2 regions of the Mesorhizobium sp. M6A.T.Ce.TU.002.03.1.1 genome follow, and region 2 is predicted to be linked to the other one. Evidence: predicted binding sites of a transcription regulator. Region 2 holds the regulator's gene; the other holds the start of a gene.
The links. The regulator LexA, encoded in region 2, represses DNA repair genes until DNA is damaged. The targets are predictions, from matches to a motif close to TGTTCNNNNTGTGTTCNG.

Region 1: the regulator LexA is predicted to act here: its motif matches at 4,115-4,132, upstream of ssb (single-stranded DNA-binding protein).

Annotation. Positions count from the first base shown of each region.
Region 1 is NZ_RZTI01000012.1:17,242-24,453, reverse strand. Features, by position in the region: gene uvrA (excinuclease ABC subunit UvrA) at 1-1,340, opposite strand, end outside; gene EOC93_RS06035 (hypothetical protein) at 2,169-2,438, opposite strand; gene EOC93_RS06030 (ATP-dependent Clp protease proteolytic subunit) at 2,561-3,166, opposite strand; gene EOC93_RS06025 (SRPBCC domain-containing protein) at 3,188-3,685, opposite strand; gene EOC93_RS06020 (metalloregulator ArsR/SmtB family transcription factor) at 3,682-3,996, opposite strand; gene ssb (single-stranded DNA-binding protein) at 4,233-4,757, shown strand; gene EOC93_RS06010 (OsmC family protein) at 4,885-5,310, shown strand; gene EOC93_RS06005 (DUF4440 domain-containing protein) at 5,362-5,760, opposite strand; gene EOC93_RS06000 (MarC family protein) at 5,757-6,386, opposite strand; gene EOC93_RS05995 (VOC family protein) at 6,567-6,944, opposite strand; gene EOC93_RS05990 (hypothetical protein) at 6,977-7,212, opposite strand, start outside.
Region 2 is NZ_RZTI01000006.1:29,659-36,870, reverse strand. Features, by position in the region: gene EOC93_RS03425 (SurA N-terminal domain-containing protein) at 1-147, shown strand, start outside; gene trpD (anthranilate phosphoribosyltransferase) at 144-1,154, shown strand; gene trpC (indole-3-glycerol phosphate synthase TrpC) at 1,159-2,010, shown strand; gene moaC (cyclic pyranopterin monophosphate synthase MoaC) at 2,077-2,574, shown strand; gene glp (gephyrin-like molybdotransferase Glp) at 2,574-3,779, shown strand; gene lexA (transcriptional repressor LexA) at 3,884-4,621, shown strand; gene EOC93_RS03395 (ComEC/Rec2 family competence protein) at 4,615-7,059, opposite strand; gene gltX (glutamate--tRNA ligase) at 7,162-7,212, shown strand, end outside.

The sequences.
Region 1 (7,212 bases), on a different contig from region 2:
TGCTTTCCGGCGATCTTCACCGCAAGCGATTCCGGCTTCAGCCGGTAGCCGCGACAGGCCGGGCAAGGCGTGGCCGACATGAAGCGCTCGATCTCCTCGCGCATCCAGGCGGAGTCGGTCTCCTTCCAGCGCCGTTCGAGATTGGGAATGACACCTTCGAAGGTCTTGGTCGTCTTGTAGGAGCGCAGGCCGTCATCGTACTGGAAGGTGACCTCGCGCTCGCCGGTGCCATGCAGGATGGCTTGCTTTGCCTCTTCGGTCAGATCCCTGAACTTGTCGCCGAGCTTGAAGCCATACGCCTTGCCCAGCGCCTCGAGCGTCTGCACGTAATAGGGCGAGGTCGATTTCGCCCACGGGCTGACGGCGCCGGCACGCAGGGACAGATTGTCGTCGGGCACGATCAGGCTGGCGTCGATCGCACGCTGGCTGCCGAGGCCATCGCAAGTCGGGCAGGCGCCGAACGGGTTGTTGAAGGAGAACAGCCTGGGCTCGATCTCGGGAATGGTGAAGCCGGATACCGGACAAGCGAACTTTTCCGAGAACAGGATGCGCTCATGCGTCTCGTTCTTCGACTTGTTGACCGAATCCTCGCCGGTCTGGCTGGCATCGAGCGGCCGGTCGGCGAATTCGGCCACCGCCAGCCCGTCGGCGAGCTTCAGCGCGGTTTCGATGGAATCCGCAAGCCGCGTCGCTAGGTCGCCGCGCACGACGATGCGATCGACGACGACGTCGAGGTCATGCTTGTATTTTTTGTCCAGCGCCGGCACGTCGGCGATTTCGTAAAAGACACCGTCGACCTTGACGCGCTGGAAGCCCTTTTTCTGCAGCTCCAGCAGTTCCTTGCGGTACTCGCCTTTGCGGCCACGCACCATCGGCGCCAGGATGAACAGGCGCGTGCCTTCCTCGACCGCCAGCACGCGGTCGACCATTTGCGACACCGTCTGGCTCTCGATCGGCAGGCCGGTGGCCGGCGAATAGGGAATGCCGACGCGCGCGAACAACAGCCGCATGTAGTCGTAGATCTCGGTGACGGTGCCGACCGTCGAGCGCGGGTTCTTCGACGTGGTCTTCTGCTCGATTGAGATGGCCGGCGACAGACCGTCGATCTGGTCGACATCAGGCTTCTGCATCATTTCGAGGAATTGCCTGGCATAGGCTGACAGGCTCTCGACGTAGCGGCGCTGGCCCTCGGCATAGATGGTGTCGAAGGCGAGCGACGACTTGCCGGATCCCGACAGGCCGGTCATGACGATCAGGCTGTCACGCGGCAGGTCGAGATCGACATTCTTCAGATTGTGTTCGCGCGCCCCGCGAATGGAAAGATATTTATGGTCGGCCATCGCCGGTCGCCGCCTCAGATCTGGAATCTCATGGGATGGCGGGTTGTCCCGGCCATCCCCTATGTAGGTAATTTCGTCACCTTTTCGAGAGACGCCACAACTCTCGACCAAAGCCTTTAACCGTCTTTCGCGCGGGCGAGCAAGCGCAAAGAACAAAGACCGAACACGCTCCTGACAAAAGCGTCCATGAAACCAGCTTCACAAACCGCCGTATCATGATGGATTTAAAGTTCCACGCGTTTGCTAGCTCACGAACGCAGCACGGCCGATGCCGCGCTGCTCAAAACTGCAGCGGATTTCGGATTTGCCGTATAAGCGATCACATTTTTTGTAATCGGCTATCCAACTGTTGACGTCTCAGCCTCAGGGAGTCAGACTCCCAAACGTCACCGAAGCCGGCCGTCTTTCGATGGCCTCGCCACCCCAAGGTGGCCTGCTAGACGTCGCAGGCTTTTGCGATATGTGCTTCGGACGACACTGGTCGCGATGGACAGAAGAGGAGAGCAGAAGGAATGACTCCACCGGACAGTCCCTTGAGGTTCCACGTGTCGGTGGAGCCGCGGCAGGCATAAGTGCCAGGGCCAGGCGTTTGCGCCGCCCGACAAACCGTGACCTGTCGATCCTTATAAAAATCAGAGACCACTAGTCGGATCAGCGGCTGAACACCGCGAAGCATCCGAAATCGAACGCCGGCAGTATATTCCCGGCAAGTTGGATTTTAAATCCAAGAAAGCCCCGACCGTTTTGCTGAAGCAACGGCGGGGCTATTCGTTTCAGATGACCGCAAGCGCACGGGCTGCCCTTGTGGCAGCGATGAAGGCAGATGGCCTATCGCCGGGAGGGCTTGATCGAGCCGGCGCTGACATCGAAGGTTAAGCTGCCGGAAATCCTGACATCGGTATCGCCGATCTTGAATTGGCCGTTACCGTTGCCGGGCACGGCATCGTCGGGCTCGGGAGCCGGCTTGGCGATGCGATAGTCGTCGGCCACGCCGGGCAGCGTGCCTTTGTGCGAAGGCGTTGAATTGTCTTCGGCGAACGCCGTGCTGGATGTCATCGCCGCGGCAGCGATGCCGACGACAAGCCTGTTCAAACGCATGCGTGAATCTTTATCGACCATCGAACGACCATATCGCCGCACATGGCCCGAAGCCAGACCGGTGGCGATCAAACTTGCCGAACGGCTTGGCTGTTGTCTCACATGGTGGTTCGGCTACCCCTTCACGCCGCCTGCTTGCGCGTATCGAAAACATGATCGACAAGGCCCCATGTCTTTGCCTCCGCGGCGGTCATGAAATAATCGCGGTCGAGCGTGCGTTCGACCTCCTCGTAAGTGCGGCCGCAGTGATGCGCATAGAGTTCGGTCATGCGCTTCTTGGTGCGCAGGATGCCTTCGGCGTGACGCTGGATATCGGAAGCCTGACCCTGAAAGCCACCCAGCGGCTGGTGCAGCACGATGCTGGTGTTGGGCAGCGCGATGCGCCGTCCCGGCGTGCCCGCCATCAGCAGGAACGAGGCCATCGAGGCGGCAAAACCCATGCAGACGGTGGATACCGGGCTGCGGATATACTGCATCGTGTCGTAGATGGCGAAGCCGCTGGTCACCACGCCGCCCGGCGAATTGATGTAGAGGGATATCTCCTTGTCGGGATTGTCGGATTCCAGCGACAGGAGCTGAGCACAGACCAGTGCCGACACATTGTCGTCGATCGGGCCGTTGATGAAGACGATGCGCTCTCGCAGCAGCCGCGAAAAAATGTCGAAGGCGCGTTCGCCGCGGCTCGACTGCTCGATCACCATTGGCACCAAATTGGCAAAACCGCTCATCGCTTTTCTCCGTTGTGTGGCTCAGGCCGCGCGCAGGAACAGGCGAGGCGTGTTTGCGGCAATTGTCTGTTTGGTGCTGTGTGCGTTGAGCGAAAGCCGGCAACCGCCGCCCACCATCGCAACCGCAGATGTAGCTACCCGCGCAAATCCATCGTGGACGATGCGCAGATGCGTGCCGCCCGACACGGTGCGGTCGAGCGTGAAGGTGACAATGCTATCCATTGGGCTATCCAGCGGGCCGGCGAGCGGATCCGCTGCATTGCCAGGCTCCGGCCGCTCCCGCCAGGAGTAGCGCAGCAGGCGTTCAGGCTCGGCGTCGAGGACTTCGCACTCGATCGGTGCGTCCGGCTTGGCAAAGGCAAAGCGGCTGCCGATCTCGGGCTTGATGTCGTTCGGCATCATCCAGGCCGCGAGCAGGTCCGGCACCGTCAGCGCCCGCCACACTTTTTCTGGCGGGTCTGGAAGCTCGCACTCGAACTCGATCGAGTCCGTCGCGTCCGAATGCTGTTTTGGCGTCATTGATCCATATCCTTCAAAACCGCCTTGAGCCGTTCGATACGCTCGGGCCAGAACGCACGGTAGCGCTCGACCCAGCCGAGCAGAGGGTCAAGCCCTTGCGGATCGGCGCGATAATAGGCGTGGCGGCCGGCTCGCCGCTCGACCACCAGGCCGGCGCCGCGCAGCACCGCGAGATGCTGCGACACGGCCGGTTGCGACACGGTCATGCCGCTGCGCAGTTCCGATACGGTCATCTCGCCGGCGGCGAGCCGTTCGTAGACGGCGCGGCGCGTCGGGTCGGAAAGCGCTCGAAAAATCTCTGCTTCGATCATGATAGAAGCATAAGTCTACACTTATCGATTTGGCAAGCGATCTTTTCGCGCCCATATGAAATGGCGCGGCGAACCCCATCGATTGCTGACATTCCTTGACACTGGGGGTCGATGAGCCTAGAACGAAAAGAGAACAAAAACCTTGTGGGAAAAGGCAGCCGTGGCAGGCGGCGATTGTCCGCAGCCTATAAGGTGAGCGACAGAAATTTTGTTTCGGATGAGCGCGGAGAAGTATCATGGCGGGTAGCGTCAACAAGGTCATTCTGGTGGGCAATCTCGGGGCGGACCCGGAAATCCGCCGTTTGAATTCGGGTGAGCCGGTCGTCAACATCCGCATCGCCACGTCGGAAAGCTGGCGCGACAAGACGTCCGGCGAGCGCAAGGAAAAGACCGAGTGGCACAACGTCGTCATCTTCAACGACCAACTCGCCAAGGTCGCCGAGCAGTATCTGAAGAAGGGTGCGAAGGTTTATGTCGAGGGCCAGTTGCAGACGCGCAAATGGCAGGACCAGACTGGCAATGACCGCTACACCACCGAAATCGTGCTGCAAAAATTCCGCGGCGAGCTGCAGATGCTCGACGCACGCGGGCAGGGCGAGGGCGGTCAGGTCGGTAGCTACGCCGGTGGCGGCAGCAGCCGCGGCTCCGATTTCGGGCAGTCCGGCCCGGGCGAGAGTTTCAATCGCGGCGGCGGTGGCGGCAACAAGGGCGGTGGTGGCGGCGGTTCGTCGCGCGAACTGGACGACGAAATTCCGTTCTGATCCCTCGGAGCGAGCGGCTCTGCCACAACGCTAGCTACTTGAGGCCACGCTTTGGCGTCCCGAAATCTCTCCTGGGGTTTTCGGGACGTTGTGCGTTTGAGTAGTGCGCGGTGAAAGGACTTATCAGGTGAAAGCACGGGTCAAATGGGTCGAGGACCGCACTTTCGTCGGCGAGTCCGGCAGCGGTCACAAGGTGGTGCTGGGGACCGCGTTCGGACCGGACGGCAAGACGCCGGGGCCAAGCCCGATGGAACTGGTACTGCTCGGCACTGGCGGCTGCTCGGCCTATGATGTCGTCCAAATCCTCGAAAAGGGGCGGGAGGCGGTCGAAGACTGCGTGGTCGAACTCGACGCCGACCGGGCGGAGGTCGATCCCAGAGTATTCACGCGCATCCATATGCATTTCATCGTCAAGGGCCGGGCACTCTCGCCCGACAAGGTTAAGCGGGCGATCAATCTTTCGATCGAAAAATACTGCTCGGCCTCGGCAATGATAGCCAAGACCGCCGAGATCACCCACGACTTCGAAGTTATCGACACGACGGCTAAGTAGGATAGCGTCGTCGCGCGAGCTTGACGACGAAGCCCGTATGACGACCGGCGTTCAGGGGCCGTTTGTTTCTTGGGATGCGGCTCGGGTTCCCTGATGGAATATCAATCGCCAGTGTCCATCGGTGCGTTTCCATATGGAACTGCGCAGTGATGGAATAGCTTTTTCTTTCTTGGGCCTTAGCCGGTAAGTCAAAAGCACCACCTCAGGCGCCAATTGAACTGTTCTGACGTCGGTCATTTCCAGCTCATCATCCGGTGCCGGTTCGGCTTTCGACGCAGGAAGCCCTGCCAGAATCGATCTCTTGCCATATTCATTGCCGGATTTTCCGAACTCGATCATGCCGTCGTCGAGCACGGTTTCAAGAAAATCCGGGTCATAGCGGGTCGGCGCCCGCAACAATGCGAGTTCCAGCTCGACGATCTTGGGGTCGGTTACCGTATCTGACATCATGCCGCCATCAGCGCCTTGATGCCGTCGGCGACGAACTGCACGGCGAGTGCCGCCAGGATGACGCCGAGCAACCGCGTCAGGATGGAGCGGCCGGTCTGGCCGAGGATGCGGTCGATGCGCTCGGCCAGCACGAACACCAGATAGGTGATGACAAGGCAGATCGCGATGATGCCGACAAGGGCTGCCTGCGCGCCAAAACCTGGAAATGAGCCGGACAACAGGACGGTCGCCGAAATCGCGCCCGGACCGGCGATCAGCGGGATCGCCAGCGGGAAGGCGGCGATGTTGTGGATCATGTCCTTGGTGATGGCGACATCGCCGATCTTCTCCTTGCGGTCCTGCCTGCGCTCGAACACCATTTCGAAGGCGATGAAAAACAGCAGAAAGCCGCCAGCGACGCGGAAAGCCGGCAGCGTGATGCCGAACACCGACAGGATCGATGCGCCAGCGATTGCGAACAGCGCCATCACCAGGAAGCCGATGATCGAGGCGCGCACGGAAACCTGGTTGCGCTCCTCGCGGTTCATGCCGCGGGTCACCGCGAGGAAGAGTGGTGCCAGGCCAGGCGGATCGATGGTCACGAGAATGGTGACGAAGGCGTTGAACAGGCTGTCGAAGCTCGGCATCTCTGACCCTCCCCGCCGGGCCGTGCCCGAATACTGGCATTGCCCCAATATTGGCATTGCCCAATCTTGGCATTGCCCAATCTTGGCATTGCCCAATCTTGGCATTGGTAGAGCAAAGCAGGGTCAGTGGAAACCGTTTGAGCAGCGGGAGTTCGGCAACCTTGATGAGGCAGGGTGAGCCTAGCCGGCCGCTCCGCAATAGGCCTCGATGCGATAGCCGTCCGGGTCGATGACAAAGGCGGCGTAGTAGTCTTCGCCGTAGCTGGCGCGCAGGCCAGGTGCCCCATTGTCACTGCCGCCCGCACGCAAGGCGCCCGCATGGAAAGCGTCGACGCTGCTCCGCGTCGGCGCCGCAAAGCAGAAATGCAGGCCGGACTCGCCGTCGGCCGAAACCGGGCGCTGAGCCTCGTTCACCCACAGCGACACCGCCTCCGCACCATAGCCGAGCGAGCCCGGCGACTGGCTGAGACAGGTATAGCCAAGCGGCTTCAGCGCGGCATCATAAAAACGCTTCGAGGCGTCGGTATCGCGGACGCCGATCGAGACATGATCCAGCATCTTTTTCTCCTTTTTTACAATACGTTGGGCCGTCAGTTTCCAGTCGTGCGCCGCGCCAGGAACTCGACTTCGAGCCGCCAGGTCGCGCCATCGTTCTGTGAGCGTTCGCCCAGCCAGCGGAACGAATTTTCGGTAATGCGGGAAAAGCTCCAGCGCACCGAGGCGCCGGTGCCGTCTGCGCCTTGCTGGACGATGGTGTCGCCCTCGGCGCGGCCGAGCTGACGGCTGTAATATTGGGTGCGCGGATCGCTCCAGAAGATGTGCCAGG
Region 2 (7,212 bases):
GACGCCAGCTCGGTGCCGGACGACGCGCAGAAATCCTTCACATCCGGCATGTCCGACGACCTGCTCGACCAGTTGGTGGCGCAGTTGCAGACGCAATACGACGTTCGTATCGATCAGACAGCCGTTGCCCAAGCCCTGACCAGATGAGCGCGCTCAAGACCCATATCGCAAAGGTCGCCGCAGGCACCGCCCTTTCCTTCGAGGAGGCGCGCGAGGCCTTCGACATCATCATGTCGGGCGACGCTACGCCCGGCCAGATCGGCGGCTTCCTGATGGCGCTGCGGGTGCGCGGCGAGACGGTGAGCGAGATTTCCGGCGCCGTCGCCACGATGCGCGCCAAGATGCTGCGTGTCGATGCGCCCGCTGACGCCATCGACATCGTCGGCACCGGCGGCGACAATTCGCACAGCGTCAACATCTCGACCGCTTCCGCCTTCGTCGTCGCCGCTTGTGGCGTGCCGGTGGCTAAGCACGGCAATCGCGGACTGTCCTCGCAGACCGGCGCCGCCGACGTGCTGACCGCGCTCGGCGTCAAGATCGATATCCCGCCGGAAACGATCAGCCGCTGCATCCACGATGCAGGCGTCGGCTTCATGTTCGCGCCGGCGCATCATCCGGCGATGAAGCATGTCGGCCCGACCCGCGTCGAGCTCGGCACCCGCACCATCTTCAACCTGCTTGGCCCGCTCTCCAATCCGGCTGGTGTCAGCAGGCAGATGGTTGGCGTCTTTTTGCCGGAATGGATCATGCCGGTGGCCGAGACGCTGAAGGCATTGGGCGCCGAACACGCCTGGGTCGCCCATGGCGACGGCTATGACGAAATCACCACCACTGGCGAAACCCAAGTGGCCGAGCTGGTCGGCGGTGAGATCCGCACCTTTACGCTAACCCCGGAAGCAGTCGGGCTGAAGCGGCACACCAAGGACGAGTTGCGCGGCGGCGACGCCGCCTATAACGCCCAGGCGCTACGCGACATGCTGGGCGGCGCCGCCGGCGCCTTTCGTGATACGGTGCTGATGAACGCCGGCGCCGGACTGGTGGTGGCTGGCAAGGCGACGATGCTTGCCGACGGCATGGCGACGGCGGCGCAAGCCATCGACAGCGGCCGGGCGCTGCAAGTGCTCGACCGGCTGGTCGAGATTTCGAACGGATAGAGCCGTGTCTGATATCCTGCGCAAGATCGAAGCCTACAAGCGCGACGAGATCGCGGCGGCGAAGGCGCGCGTGCCGCTTGCCGAGATCAAGGCGCGGGCGAAAGACACCGATGCGCCGCGCGGCTTTCTCTCGGCCCTTGAAGCCAAGCGCAAATCCGGCAGCTTCACGCTGATCGCCGAGATCAAGAAGGCGAGCCCTTCCAAGGGGCTGATCCGAGCCGATTTCGATCCGCCGGCACTGGCCAGGGCCTATGCGAAAGGTGGCGCCGCCTGCCTCTCGGTGCTGACCGACGCGCCGTCCTTCCAGGGCGCGCCTGAATTCCTCACCGATGCGCGCAGTGCCGTGACATTGCCCGCCTTGCGCAAGGATTTTCTGTTCGAGCCTTATCAGGTGTTCGAAGCCCGTGCGTGGGGCGCTGACGCCATCCTGATCATCATGGCGAGCGTCGATGACGCCGTGGCCAGGGAGCTCGAAATGACGGCTTTCGAGCTCGGCATGGACGCGCTGGTCGAGGTGCATGACGAAGCCGAGACGGAACGCGCGCTGAAACTGTCGTCACGGCTGATCGGCATCAACAACCGCAACCTCCGGACGTTCGAAACCAGTCTCGATACTTCGGAGCGGCTCGCGACGATGGTGCCGGCCGACCGCCTGCTGGTCAGCGAGAGCGGTATTTTCTCGCACGAAGATTGCCGCAGGCTGGAAAAAAGCGACATCGGCACCTTCCTCGTCGGCGAGAGCCTGATGCGGCAACAGGACGTGGCCGCCGCAACGCACCTGCTTTTGACGGGCAAGGCGCCGGCTCATGCATCGGCCCGAAAATCGGAATCGATTTTCGGAGAGCACGATGCATAAATCCAAAGTGTTAGAGCGTGCTATGTGCGTCCAAACGGACGCACGTCGTTCTAAGGCCGTCTGACGATGACGGCTGCCCTCACCCATCTTGGCGCGAAAGGCGAAGCCAATATGGTCGATGTCGGCGACAAGGCGGAAACGACCCGCACGGCGATCGCCGAAGGTCTTGTCTCGATGCGGCCAGAAACGCTGAAGATGATCCTCGACGGCGATGCCAAGAAAGGCGACGTGCTGGGCACGGCGCGCATCGCCGGCATCATGGCGGCCAAGAGGACGCATGAGCTGATCCCGCTCTGTCACCCGCTGCTGTTGACCAAGATATCCGTCGACATCGAACCGGACGCGACGCTGCCTGGCCTGAAGGTCACGGCGCTGGCCCGCGTCACCGGCAAGACCGGCGTCGAGATGGAGGCGCTGACCGCCGTCTCGGTCGCTTGCCTGACCATCTACGACATGGCTAAGGCGGTCGACCGCGCCATGGTGATCTCCGGCATCAGGCTGGTGGAAAAGACCGGCGGCAAATCCGGCGTCTACAAAGTAGGCGCCCAAGGGGCAGGCCAATAATGGCGCTGCTTCCGGTTGCCGACGCGCTCGAGCGCCTGCTTGAAGATGCTGCGCCCTTGCAAGCTGAAAGCGTCACCCTGATGGACGCCGCCGACCGGATACTGGCGGACCCGCTCACGGCGCTCCGCACCCAGCCGCCCTTCAACGCGTCCGCCATGGACGGCTATGCCGTGCGGGCCGAGGATGTCGCCTCCGCGCCGGCAACACTTGCGGTGATCGGCATGGCGCCGGCCGGACGCGGCTTTGCCGGAACAGTCGGCCCGGCGCAGGCCGTGCGCATCTTCACCGGCGCGCCGCTTCCCGCAGGCGCTGACACCATCGTCATCCAGGAGAATGTCCGCGACCTCGGCGGCGGCAGCATCGAAGTGACCGCGTCGACGGTTGAAGGCCGCAACATCCGCTGCCTCGGGCTCGATTTCTCGAAGGGCGACGTTCTGCTGGAGAAAGGCCGCCTGCTTGATCCGGCGGCGTTGTCGCTGGCGGCGTCGGCCAACCATCCGCAGGTCAGCGTGGTGAAACGGCCGCTGGTCGCCATCATCGCCACCGGCGACGAATTGCTGCCGCCAGGCAGCGACCTTGGCCCGGACCAGATCATCTCGTCCAACGCCTATGGCGTCGCTGCCGCGGCCCGCTCGGCCGGCGCCAGCGCGCTCGACCTCGGCATCGCCCCCGACCGCAAAGAGGCGATTGCCGCGCTGGTGAAAAAGGCGGTTAACGCAGGGGCTGACGTCATCGTCACGCTGGGCGGCGCCTCGGTCGGCGACCACGACCTCGTCCACGACGTGCTGACCGGCGAAGGCATGACGCTCGATTTCTGGAAGATCGCCATGCGGCCCGGCAAGCCGCTGATGTTCGGCCGGCTGGGCGACATCCGCTGCATCGGCCTGCCCGGCAATCCGGTGGCGAGCCTGGTCTGCACGCAGCTCTTCCTGAAGCCGCTGCTTGCGCGGCTTGGCGGACGCGCCTACCGGCAGGACATGCGTCAGGCGCGGCTCGGTGCCGCCATGGCGGCCAACGATATCAGGCAGGACTATGTACGCGCCGTGGTGAAGGAAGACGCCGGCACGCTCAAGGCGACGCCGTTCGGCATCCAGGATTCCTCGATGCTCAGAATGCTGGCCGACGCCAACGGGCTGATCGTGCGCGAGCCATTCGCTCCCCCCGCCGCGACAGGCGCCGCCTGCAGCGTGCTGATGCTACGCTGAACAAAACGTCAACACATTCATTAAACTTTAAACAGTTGCGGAACACAACTGGAACAGATAGTGTTTGTTCTGGGTTTGTTTTTCTGATTCTGTTGGGGGTCGCGATGCTGACACGCAAACAACATGAGCTGCTGATGTTCATCCACGAGCGGCTGAAGGAAAGCGGCATTCCGCCCTCGTTTGACGAGATGAAGGAAGCGCTCGATCTCGCGTCCAAATCGGGAATCCATCGGCTGATCACGGCGCTGGAGGAGCGCGGCTTCATTCGCCGGCTGCCCAACCGCGCCCGCGCGCTGGAAGTGCTGCGCTTGCCCGATTCGATCGCGCCCGGCCTCAATGCGGCGCGCAAATTCTCGCCGAGCGTCATTCAGGGCAGCCTTGGGCAGGGCAGCCTCGGCCGACAGATCAAGCCGGCGCCGTCACGCATGCCTGCGGCCGGCAATGACGACGACGTCGTTGCCACCGTCTCCATTCCGGTGATGGGCCGCATCGCTGCCGGTGTGCCGATCGATGCCATCCAGCACCAGACGCATTCGATCTCGGTGCCACCGGACATGATCACAGGCGGCGCGCACTACGCGCTGGAGGTCAAGGGTGATTCGATGATCGAGGCCGGCATCTTCGACGGCGACACGGTCATCATTCGCAACGCCGACACCGCCCAGCCTGGCGAGATCATTGTCGCCCTGGTCGACGAGGAGGAAGCGACGCTGAAGCGGTTCCGCCGCAAAGGCGCCTCGATCGCCCTGGAAGCCGCCAACCCGGCCTATGAGACGCGCATCTTCGGGCCGGACCGGGTCAAGGTGCAAGGCAAGCTCGTCGGATTGATCCGACGTTACTGAACGGCAGCTTTCTTGGGTTTCTCAGGCTTACGGTATGGCGGCAGGCCCCTCGCCTCGCGAGAAAATCTCCGCTGCTCATGCCAAGGCCTATATGGCTGTTTGACGGCAAAACGGATTTCTGCGCGCGTCGTCGCCGATAGCGGATCGAAAAAGACGGCGGCACTGCCCATGCGAGCGAGCTGCCGTTTGGTCACGACGAGGACCAGCGGGTTGCGGCAGGGATTATAATAGGCCGTGGCATCGTCGATGACGATCAAGTCCGCAAAGGCACAGGCTGGCCGCGCGATTTTGCGGTCATCGGCGAGCGCGATGATCGCGCCGGACGGATGCCGGGCGAGGCACAGGCCGGCAGTGCAATAGAAAGGCGCTCCCGGCGGCAGGTCGGCCGGGTCGGCGATGTCGAACCGCACGTCTCCTTTTTCGAACGTCTCCGGCTCGACAATGGTCGCTGAAGTCAGCGCATGTTTCCAGTTGTCGGTGGTGAATTCGTTCGAGCGCACCCGGTTGACGGCAAGTTCGCCGCCGCCGATCGGCAGCGCCACCAGATGCGCATCCTCCGAGATCAGCACGTCGGGGTTTCGCGTCTCGGAAATCGTCAGCAGGCCGGCAAGCGCAAAGGGAAGTGCCGCAAGCCGCAACCATGTCGTCGCCATCGTGGCGATGACCAGGGCGACCGTCACCAGCAGAACCGACTGCAACGAAATCAGCCCGACTGCATCGACCGGCGAACGCTCGGAGATCCATCCCGATATTGCAATCATGGCCGTCAGCCCCTTGCCCATCATGTAGAGGAAAGGTCCGTCGAAGCCGAAAGGCATTGCCAAGGCGCTGACGACCGCCAGGAACATGACGACCGTGACGATCGGCATGACGGCCAGATTGGCAAACAGACTGAGCGGCGAGACGCGCTGGAAGTGCCAGATGGCGAAGAGCGCGGTGGCGCTGCCGGCAATGATGGAGGTCATGGCGATGGTGCCTGTTCCAGCGACGAGCTTCCGCGTGACGAAAGCGGCCGGTGACCGTCGTTGTGGCGGCGCCGTGGCCTTGTCGGCACGATAGTCGGACCAGCCGGCATAGGCGCCCACGAGAGCCGCGGTCGCGGCGAAGGACATCTGGAAGCTTGGGCCGACCACCTCGTGCGGCGACACGACGATGACGGCGATGGCTGAAATCGTAAGATTGCGCATGGTGAGCGCAGCCCGGTCGAACAGCACGGCGACAAGCATTACCGCCAGCATGATGAAGCTGCGCTCAGCCGCGACCACGATGCCGGAAAAAATGAGATAGGCAGCGATGGAAAGGAGTGCGGCTGCAGCCGCATATTTTTTGACCGGCCGGCGCGACGAAAAATCGGGAAACAGCGCAAAGGCGCCGCGCAGCAATCCCATGATTGTGCCGGCGACAAGCGCCATGTGCAGGCCGGAAATGGAGATGATGTGGTAGATGCCGGTGCGCCGCATCGATTCGTTGATCTCTTCGGGGATGCCGGCACGCACGCCGACGATCAGCGCAGCGGCAATCTCCCCCTCGGCGCCACCGATGCTGTCCCTGATATGGTCGGCGATGGTTTCACGCGCCTTTTCGATCGACGAAGAAAGGCGCGCGGCTACCGGTGCATCTTCGGAAGCGACGATCTTCGGATTGCCGAGGAAAAAGCCACTGGCGCCGATACCGGCGAAATAGCTGTCAAAGGAGAAGTCATAGCTGTCGGGCCGAACCGGGCCAGTCGGAGGCAAAAGCCTTGCATAGCCGGTTGCCACCGAGCCTGCGGTCATCTCAGCGGGAATTTTGCGTGCCGAAACCCTGACACGTTCCGGTGCATAACGCAGTGTCGGCCGGGCGGTCGATATCACGTCGAGGGTCAGCCTGATCCGGCCATTCGCCATCTGGTCGAGCCTGACGACGCGGCCGGTGAGTTGGGTCTGGATTACCGAACCGAGCATCTGCGTTCCCGCGCGCCAGGTTTCAACCTTGGCGGCGAGCACACCGAGCGCGCACAGCAACGCTGCCATGAAACACAAATGTGTTTTGCGCCATGACCGCGTGACCGCTGCGCACAATGCCGTGAGGACCACCACGGCAATGGGCTGCGGAAAGTCCGGTTCCACGGCAAGCGAGAAATAGACGATCACTCCGGATGCCAGGAAAACCGGCACCAGCAGGAAGGCGACGCCGCGGTCGAGCTCCATGCCCGCCGCCGAAACCACGCTGTTGCGGATAGCGGATAGTGAAAGACGGCGGAAATGAACGACAGGCCCGGGTATTGGAGCCGGTATTGGCGCGGAGCGGTCCGGCGAGAGAGGCTGGATGCCGGGTTGCGACGCAGGCAGCGAAACGGGTAGCGGCTCGACGGGAGAAACGTCGGCAAACAGCGATCGTTCGCTGACGCTCGCGATCGCGCCCTCGCTCTCGTCCACGCCGCGGCCTGGTCCAGCCATCGGGTCTGCCCCTTGCGCCCTTGACCTCCTATGCTACATGAACGCGCGACGCGCGAAAGTCCGCGCAACCACATCGGTTTCCTGCGCTTGCCCGAGAGTTCCATGCCCGACAAGGTCGTCACCCGTTTTGCCCCCTCGCCCACCGGCTTCCTG